Regions from separate parts of the Arthrobacter sp. zg-Y40 genome, predicted to be linked through region 2. Evidence: predicted binding sites of a transcription regulator. Region 2 holds the regulator's gene; the other holds the start of a gene.
The links. Region 2 encodes Rex, which represses fermentation and respiration genes when NADH is low (regulators of the CRP and FNR family bind a similar motif). Its sites were predicted from a motif close to CTTGTGAANNNNTTCACAAG; they were not measured.
Positions count from the first base shown of each region.

Region 1: a site for Rex is predicted at 2,759-2,778, ahead of araB (ribulokinase). Genes of this name have one in related genera too.

Region 1 is NZ_JAJFZS010000004.1:145,134-149,738, forward strand. It holds gene araA (L-arabinose isomerase) at 1-271, opposite strand, end outside; gene LJ754_RS05640 (L-ribulose-5-phosphate 4-epimerase) at 273-1,019, opposite strand; gene araB (ribulokinase) at 1,016-2,704, opposite strand; gene LJ754_RS05650 (LacI family DNA-binding transcriptional regulator) at 2,830-3,876, opposite strand; gene LJ754_RS05655 (APC family permease) at 4,012-4,605, shown strand, end outside.
Region 2 is NZ_JAJFZS010000001.1:629,829-634,433, reverse strand. It holds gene LJ754_RS03000 (HAD family hydrolase) at 1-724, opposite strand, end outside; gene LJ754_RS02995 (glutaredoxin family protein) at 791-1,042, shown strand; gene LJ754_RS02990 (redox-sensing transcriptional repressor Rex) at 1,084-1,806, shown strand; gene LJ754_RS02985 (hypothetical protein) at 1,803-3,092, opposite strand; gene LJ754_RS02980 (hypothetical protein) at 3,431-4,105, opposite strand; gene LJ754_RS02975 (YceI family protein) at 4,414-4,605, opposite strand, start outside.

The DNA.
Region 1 (4,605 bases), on a different contig from region 2:
TCTTGGCCGGGCTGAAGGTATGCATCCAGGCGATCACGCCAATCACTGTGTCCTGCGTATTGGCCTCCAGCGCTGCCCGGCGGATGGAGCCGGCGTCGGTCAGGGTGGGTTTCCAGACCACCCGCACGGGCAGGCCGGCGGCGCCGAGCATGTCGACAATGGCCTGGGACTGTTCAGCGACCTGGCGCAGGGTGTCCTCGCCGTAGAGGCCTTGGCTGCCGGTCAGGAACCAGACCTCGTACGGGTCCAGGGTGGTGGTAAGCGGGCTCAAGTCAGTGCGCTCCTGAAGTCGAAGGGGTTGCAGGTATTGGCGAGGGGACGTCCGGCGTGCCCTGCCCGTAGACGTTCTGGTACCGGTGGAACAGTGCGTCAATATGCTCTGGGTCGATGGGCACCGGTTCGCCCAGTTGCCGGGAGAGGTGCACTGTGCGGGCAACGTCCTCCAGCATGACGGCGGCTTTCACGGCGTCCCGGGCATCGCGGCCCACGGTGAACGGCCCGTGGTTGCGCATCAGGACCGCACGGGAACGGTGCCCGTCCAGGGTGGCCACAATGCCGCGTCCGATCGAGTCGTCCCCGATCACGGCAAACGGGCCCACCGGTATTTCGCCGCCGAATTCATCTGCCATGGCGGTCAGGACGCAGGGCACCGGCTCTCCCCGGGCGGCCCATGCTGTGGCGTACGGGGAGTGCGTGTGCACCACTCCGCCGACGGCGGGCAGATGCCGGTACACGTAGGCATGCGCGGCGGTGTCGCTCGACGGTGCCAGGCCGGCTTCGGAAGCACCGGGGACCGGCTGCCCGTCGCCGTCGCAGAGGATGAGGTTCGCCGGTGTCAGCTCCCCGTAGGCCACGCCGCTGGGCTTGATCACGAAAAAGTCGGTGCCGGGCACCCGGCCGGAGATGTTTCCGGCGGTCCAGGCCACCAGTCCGTACCGCACCAGCTCAGCGTGCAGCGCCCAGACCTCCTGCCGGACCCGGTCCGCGGCCTCCTCGAGGTCCGGTGTCAGCTCGTTCATGCCGGCACCTCCCGGACCTCGTGTGCCGAACGTTTAATCGCCTTGAGCCGGCGCATCACTTTGTTGCCGCCCCGGCCAAAGTAGTCGTGCAGGGCCGTGTATTCGGCGTAGAGCACGGAATACGCCTCGGCGCGGACCGGATCGGGGAGGTATTCGTTGCGTTTGACCCGGCCCATGGCAGCGGCGGCGTCGCGGACGTGGGGATAGGCACCGGCGGCGACGGCGGCGTGGATGGCCGAGCCGAGCGCCGGCCCCTGGTCGCTGCCGATCACGGAGATCGGCATGCCCAGCACATCGGCGTAGACCTGCATGAGGAAGCGGTTCTTGATCAGTCCGCCGGCGGCGATGAATTCCGTGACGGGCACCCCCGAGGTGCCGAAGGCCTCCACAATGGTGCGCGTGCCGAATGCGGTTGCCTCCAGCAGGGATCGGTAGACCTCGTGCGGCCGCGTCGCGAGGGTCAGGCCCACCAGCAGCCCCGAAAGTTCGTGGTCCACCAGCACGGAACGGTTGCCGGACTGCCAGTCCAGGGCCAGCAGCCCGTGGGCACCCACTTCCTCCCGGGCCGCCTGTTCAGTCAGCAGTTCGTGGACACTCAGGCCGCGCGCCGCAGCTTCCTCCGAGAGTTCAGCGGGCACGAAGTGCTTGGTGAACCAGCCGAAGATATCGCCCACGCCGGACTGTCCGGCCTCGTAGCCGTATAAACCGTCCACAATCCCGCCGTCCACCACGCCGCACATTCCGGGAACCTCGCGCAGGTGCTCGGCACTCATCACATGGCAGGTGGATGTGCCCATAATGGCGGCCATCTGGCCGGGGGCCACGGCCCCGGCGGCCGGCGCGCACACGTGCGCATCCACGTTGCCCACAGCGACGGCGATCCCCGCGGGGAGGCCGGTCCAGGCAGCCGCCTGGTCACTGAGGGTGCCGGCTGACGAGCCGAGCCGTCCAATGGGATGTTCCAGTTTCTCCGCCACAAAACCTGCGAAGTCCGGGTTCAGCGCCGCCAGGAAGTCCGGGTCCGGGTAGGCGCCGTCCTGCAAAATGCCCTTGTAGCCGGCCGAGCAGGCGTTGCGCACGTAGGTGCCGGTCAGTTGCCAGACAATCCAGTCCGCCGCCTCCGCCCAGTGGTCCATCCGCTCGTACAGCTGCGGGTCTTCCTCGAGGAGCTGCAGGCCCTTGGCGAACTCCCATTCGCTGGAAATCAGTCCGCCGTACCGCGCCAGCCATGCTTCCCCGCGGTCCGCCGCGAGCTTGTTGATGCGGTCCGCCTGGCCCTGTGCCGCGTGGTGCCGCCACAGTTTCACGTAGGCGTGCGGGCGGTCGGCGAGGCCGGGAAGTTCGTTCAGCGGCGTGCCGTCGGCGGTCACGGGGACCATGGTGCAGGCAGTGAAGTCCGTGCCCACCCCGATCACCGACGCCGGATCGATGCCGGCGGCCCGGATGGCGGCGGGCACGGCTTCCCGCAGCACTTCGATGTAGTCGGACGGGACCTGCAGGGCCCAGTCGGAGGGAAGCGGCGAGCCGGTAGCCGCCAGCACGGAGTCCATAACCCCGTGCCGATAGGTGGAGACCGCCGAACCCAGCTCGGCGCCGTCGTGCACCCGGACCACCACAGCACGTCCGGACAGGGTGCCGTAGTCGATCCCCACTACATGTGCGGGGGCTGTACTGGTCTGGCTCACGGTGACCTCATTGTCAGCGGGACCGGGGATCCGCGGAATAAGAATTCGCTGCGGATTGTGAACGGTCACATTAGTATTTCAAGCCAGACTACTCTTGCGAATGTGGCGTGCGCCACACTCCTAGATTACTTTTTGATAACGGCCGGCGGCGGCGGTGCGGTGGACGCCCGGCGGATAAGGCGCGGCGCCACATCTCCGGCCGTGGGCGGTGCCTCACCGCGCAGCTCCGCCAGAAGCACGGCGATGCACCGGCGTCCCAGTTCCGGAAAGTCCTGCCGCACCGTGGTCAACGGCGGCAGGAAGTGTCCAGCCTCAGGAACGTCGTCGAAACCCACCACACTGAAATCCGCAGGGACGCGCAGCCCGGCTTCGGCATAGGCATGGACCAGGCCAAGGGCTATGTGGTCATTTCCGCATACTGCCGCACTGAACCTTTCCTGCGCGCGCAGGGCCACGCCCACCCGGTAGCCGGACTCCGCCGTCCACTCCCCCGCCGGCACAACAGCGGGGGGCAGGTCCCAGGCGGCCATTTCCTCCAGGTAGCCCTGGCGGCGCGCCTGGGTCTCCACCCATTCCTGCGGTCCGGGCACATGCACCACGTCACGGTGCCCCAGTTCCAGCAGGCAGCGGGTAGCCAACCGGGCGCCGGCCAGCTGGTCCACGGACATGCGGTGGTCCTCGCTGTGCAGGGAGTGCACGGTGACAAAGGGAATCCGGATGGAGAGCTGCTCAATGACCTCCAAGGTCCGGGACTGCGGGGCCAGCAGGACCAGGCCTTCGACGGCGTGGCTCATCAGGCGGTCCAGTGCCGCTTCGATGGAGGCCCGGTCCGCGGTGTCGATGTGCGCGGCATCCACTACGTAACCGGCTTCGTTGGCCGCCGTCTGCACGGCCTGCAGGCTGGCCGTAGGTCCGTATTCGGCACCCGAGGCCACCAGCGCGCCAATAATCCGGGATTCCTTGGTGACCAGCGCACGGGCCGCCCGGTTGGGTCGGAACTGCAGCTCCTCCATGGCGTCCAACACCCGGCGGCGGGTTGATTCGCGCAGGTTCGCGTGGCCGTTGATCACGCGGGAGACCGTCTGGTGGGAGACCCCCGCCGCTGCCGCCACGTCCCGGATATTCGCGGCACGCCGCGGCCGATCGGAGCCAGCACCATCCACAGAGACCATAGTCGTAAACGGTACTGCACCAGCACCGCCCCGGCACCCGTCGCCGTCGCTGTCCGGTGTCCCGGCCTGCGGGGCCAGCAGTGCCGTGCCCGGGCTTCTGGACAGTGCCAGCAGACCGGTCTAACGTAGGACCTCGTGCTCACATTCTTCAATGCGCTCAAACGCATTCTGGTCGGGCGTCCTTACGGTAATGAACGCCTTGCGCACACCCTGCTTCCCAAGCGGATCGCGCTTCCGGTTTTTGCCTCTGACGCATTGTCCTCGGCTGCCTACGCGCCGGATGAAATCCTGCTGACCCTGGCGCTGGCCGGGGTCGCTGCCGTCACCGTATCCCCGTGGGTGGGTTTGGCCGTTATCGTGGTGCTGCTCACCGTGGTGGCCTCCTACCGGCAGAACGTGCACGCCTACCCCTCCGGCGGCGGTGACTACGAGATTGCAAGCACCAACCTCGGCAAGCCCGCCGGGCTGACCGTCGCCTCGGCACTGTTGGTGGACTATGTGCTGACGGTGGCTGTGTCCATGTCCTCGGCGGCGTCCTATCTGGTGACTGCCGTTCCGGCGCTGCACGGCACCCAGGCCACCATTGCCGTGATCGGCGTGGCGGTGCTGGTCCTGGTGAACCTGCGCGGTATCCGTGAGGCGGGCGCAGTGTTCGCCGTGCCCACCTACATTTTTATGGCTTCGGTAGTGGGCATGTGCCTCACCGGCCTGATCCAGTTCCTCTCCGGC
Region 2 (4,605 bases):
TGCGGCCGGAGCGGAAGTCATAAACGGGCCAGTTGCGTTCGCGGGCGTGACGGCGCAGCCGGGCGTCCGGGTTGATGGCTACCGGATGACCCACCATGCTCAGCAACGGAACGTCGTTATAGGAGTCGCTGTAGGCCCAGCAGTTTTCCAGCTCCAGGCCTTCCTTTTCCGCCAGTGCCAAAACGCCGTCGGCCTTGGCCTGCCCGTGGAGGAACTCGCCCACCAGCCGCCCGGTATAGAGGCCGTCGGATACCTCGCTGACCGTGCCCAGGGCACCCGTGAGGTTGAGCCGCGACGCGATCACCGAAGCGACCTCCACCGGGGTTCCGGTCACCAGCCATACCGGCCTGCCGGACTTCATGTGCTGCTGGGTCAGGGCGCGGGTGCCGGGCCATATTTTTGAGACGATCATCTCGTCGTAGACCTCTTCACCAAGCGTGCGGACATCTTCCGACGACAGTCCGATGGCGAAGGCCAGTGCCGCGTCCCGGACCGAGTGGACGTCCTTGAGGTTCTCGCCCTGGAGCATGAAACGCAGCTGCTTGCCGGCAAAGCCGGCGGCTTCCCGCAGGGTAAAGACTTTCCGCTGGTGCAACTTGCGGCCCACATGGAACAGGCTGGCTCCGCGCATCAGCGTGTTGTCCACATCGAAGAAGGCCGCCTCGCCCGGCTTGCCCGCTGCAGACGTGGTCCCGCTGGCTCGGACTGCAGTGGATCGGGGCATATTCCGAGTCTACGCAAATCCAGGCCCGGGCGCGGAAATCGCGAGGTTTGGCGCTATTTTGGAACTATGAGCGAATCCGCCGGACCCGAAGTTGTCCTCCTGACCCGACCGGGCTGCCACCTGTGTGAAGAGGCCCGGTTAGTGCTCAAGCGCGTGGGCGGGGAACTGGGCGTGCCCTGGCAGGAGCAAAATGCCGAGGAAGCCCCCGAACTCGCGGCCCGTTTCGGCGAGGAGATACCGGTGCTGTTCATCGACGGTGTGCAAAGGGATTTTTGGACCATCGATGAAACGCGCCTCAGACGGCTGCTGGGGGCATGATGATGCCGGAAGAAGCCCGCTCAGCCGAGGAGCAGACCGCTATGGAACGGGAAACCGCAAACAGCGACCAGGCCCCGCCGGCCGCCAGGCCCGGAACCCAGCGGCATATCCCTCCGGCGTCGCTGGCCCGCCTGACCATTTATCTGCGTGCCTTGTCCGTGATGCTCGCTGACGGCATAGAGCGGGTGTCCTCCGAGGAGCTGGCTGAGGCAGCGGGAGTGAACTCCCCGAAGCTGCGCAAGGACCTCTCCTACCTGGGCTCCTATGGGACCCGGGGGGTGGGATACGACGTGCCGTACCTGAGCGGGCAGATCTCTGCGGCCTTGGGACTGACGCTGAACTGGCGGGTGGCGATAGTGGGTGCAGGCAACCTGGGGCGTGCACTGGCCGGCTATCCCGGTTTCGGCAGCCGCGGCTTCGAAGTGGTGGCCCTTTTCGATGCGGACCAGATGGTAATCGGCCAGGAGGTCGGCTGGTTGAAGATCAGCCCCATCCAGTCGCTCGAAACCGTGCTGGTGAAAACGCGGGCGAACATGGCGGTGCTCTCCGTCCCGGCCGACGTCGCCCAGGAACTGTGCGACCGGCTGGTGGCGTCCGGCATCACCAGCATCCTCAGCTTCGCGCCGGTGGTGCTGCAGGCACCGCCGAACGTCCAGATCCGCAAGGTGGACATGGCTACGGAACTGCAGATCCTGGCCTACCATGCCCAGCGGGCCCAGGTATCGGAGATCGCATCCGACGCGCGGGCCCGTCTGGCACGCTAAACAGCGTCCGGGCGGGCCGGCTCTGCCCGGCCCGGAGATACGACGTCGGGCTCCGGGTTATCCATTCCGTGACCTGCGGTGTAGTCCTGCTGCGCGTCGACCTGTGCGGCGCTGCGGCGCGGGGAACGGAACCATGGAGCCGCGCCCTTGGTGAAGGTCAAGCCAGCCCCCAGGGCGGCGGCTGCTGCGGCGGCCGTTTGAACGCCTGTGCCCGCCGGGATGGCGTACGCCAGAGCTGCCACTGCCAGTATGGCTGCCGTCACCTGGGCCCAGCGGCGTTTTTCCCAAATGCAGACGGCAAGCAGGAGCGCGACGCCGAAGAACACCAGGGCGTAGGCCACTTCCACGATCGCCACGGCCCTGACGTATTGCGAACCGTTGACGCCGAACCGTTCGAGGATGGACAGCACCCCCGGCAGGGACTCCGGAACGGGAAGGCGGGAAACCGCTGCGAAGGTGTCACCGAGGTTGAGCGCGCCCGCACCGGCAACACAAGTACAGGAAATTGCGATGAAGGGCACCGGGTTGCCCGTGGCAGAGGGGAGCTTTTTTCGCATCCACCGGGCCGCGGCCCGCGTCTGAGCAGCAGCGGTCCGGGCACCGGTCTGGACCTGGTGGGCCCCGGCTTGGATTGCGCGGGACGTGGCGTGTGCGCCGGCTTGGATGCGCAGGGATGCTGCTTGTGCGCCGGCGTGGATGTGGCGCGAGGTGGTTTGGGCGCTGACCTGGACTCGGTGTGCTCCGGCGCGGGCTGTGCGGGTGGTGGCGTGGGCGCCGGCGCGGGCTGTGCGGGTGGTGGCGTGTGCGCCGGCTTGGATGCGCAGGGATGCTGCTTGTGCGCCGGCGTGGATGTGGCGCGAGGTGGTTTGGGCGCTGACCTGGACTCGGTGTGCTCCGGCGCGGGCTGTGCGGGTGGTGGCGTGGGCGCCGGCTTGGATGCGCAGGGATGCTGCGTGTGCGCCGGCGTGGATGTGGCGTGAGGTGGTTTGGGCGCCGGTCTGGACAAGGTGTGCTCCGGCGCGCGCGCCTGCTTGGGTCCGCTCGGCACCTGCGCGCAGCCGAAGCGCCGCTATGTGCAACCCGATGCGGAGCCACGCCTGGAGTCCCCGTGCTCCGGCGAGGAGCCACCGGCCCACCCCCCTGGCCCCGGCGGCCAGCCAAGCAGTAAGTCCCAGGACTCCTTTCCGGAACCACAAGGCCAATACTTCTTCCTCATTCCGTGAGGGGCCTCCGGCTGCGGCAGCGCTGTCCAGAGCGTTGCTGTCCAGGGCTTCGCTGTTATCCATACCCTTCGGCAGATTCTTCGACGGCGGATGCGGCGGGGGAGCCGGGAAGGTGAAATCATTCACCGGTTCTGTCAGTTGCCCCTGATGGTTTTGGCGTCGGCGGTTAGGAAGAAGTGAGGCCATGGTGATCCCCTTCGCGGCGGAAACGGCGTCTCCGGAGGCGACTGCGGGCAGGGCCGCGCTTCCGGGAGAATACCTAACGCTACGCGGGCACTGAAGCCGTGTGACCACCCCTGCGCTGAACCCGCAGCGGGAAGGGAAAAGTCCCGCCGCAAACCGGCGGGACTATCCATATTGCAGTCCGGGGCCTTCCGGGGGCCCTTCCTGGACTCGCCGGGTCAATACGGCGGGTACAGGGGTGTGGTGCGGAAATAAGGGTTGGAGGGGGTGAGATAGAGCATCACAATGCCCGCAATGCCCAGCAGGCTGGAGAGCAGTGAGAGCAGCCCCAGCGGTGAGGTGAAGTACGTGGCGGCCATGGTGATGATGCCGATCAGGGCGAAGGCAGCGAACACGGTCCCCAGGATCCGGGCCCAGTTTTTCCCCCTCCGGACAAAGACGGCTATCAGGATGTAGAAGCCGAAACCGATCAGGGCGACCACAATGCCAAAGCTCACCAGGAAGGAATTCACGCTGGTGGGGGTCATGCCCGAGTCTGTGAGTGTCTGCTGCTCTTCGGGCGTGAGCAGCGAGGGCAGGCTGAAGGAAGTAATGATGTTGTTGATCAGGCTCAGGACGCCGGCAGCGAGGATGAGCCAGGATCCGATCACCACTTCCCGCGGAGCCGGTCCCTTGGGAGCACGTTTACCCATACCGCCGCCGGGATAGGCGTACCCGGAGGGCTGTGCCGCCTGATATCCGTACGGCCCGGAGGCGTACTGGCCGTACTGGGGCTCGGGGCGCGTGCCGCCTCCCGGCTGCGGGGATCCGTAAGGGTTCGGAGTGCCGGGGGCACCGGCGGGTGGAGGGTTGTTTTCGCGACCTGGCTCGGGAGCGTTCTCAGGTGTAGTCATGTCCGCCTGCTAACTGGTTGGAGTCTTAGGCGGCTGGGCGGTTTGTTGCTCCGGCAGGGGCGGCCGGGGCGCCCCCCAGCCGAGCCTCCAGCCTATCGCGGCAGCGGCTGCGGGGTCAGGGGTCGCTGAAAGCCCGACGGTCGCCGGAAGATAAACGGCACCGGGTACTAAACGGCACCCGGCGCTAAACGGCAGCCCGGCGCTAAACAGCGACCAGACAGCAAAAAGGCAGCCCCGGACCGATGTGGTCCGGGGCTGCCTGGGGGTATTGCCCTGCGCCGTATGGCTAACGCGGTGGTGCCGGGCGGTTACGCTGCGATGAAGGCAGCGTCCACGTTGATGGTGACCTTGTCTCCCACCAGCACGCCGCCGGTTTCCAGGGCGGCGTTCCAGGTCAGGCCGAAGTCCTTGCGGCTGATCACGGTGCTGGCGGAGAAGCCGGAGCGGGTGGCGCCGAAGGGATCCACTGCAACGCCGTTGAATTCGGTGTCCAGGACCAC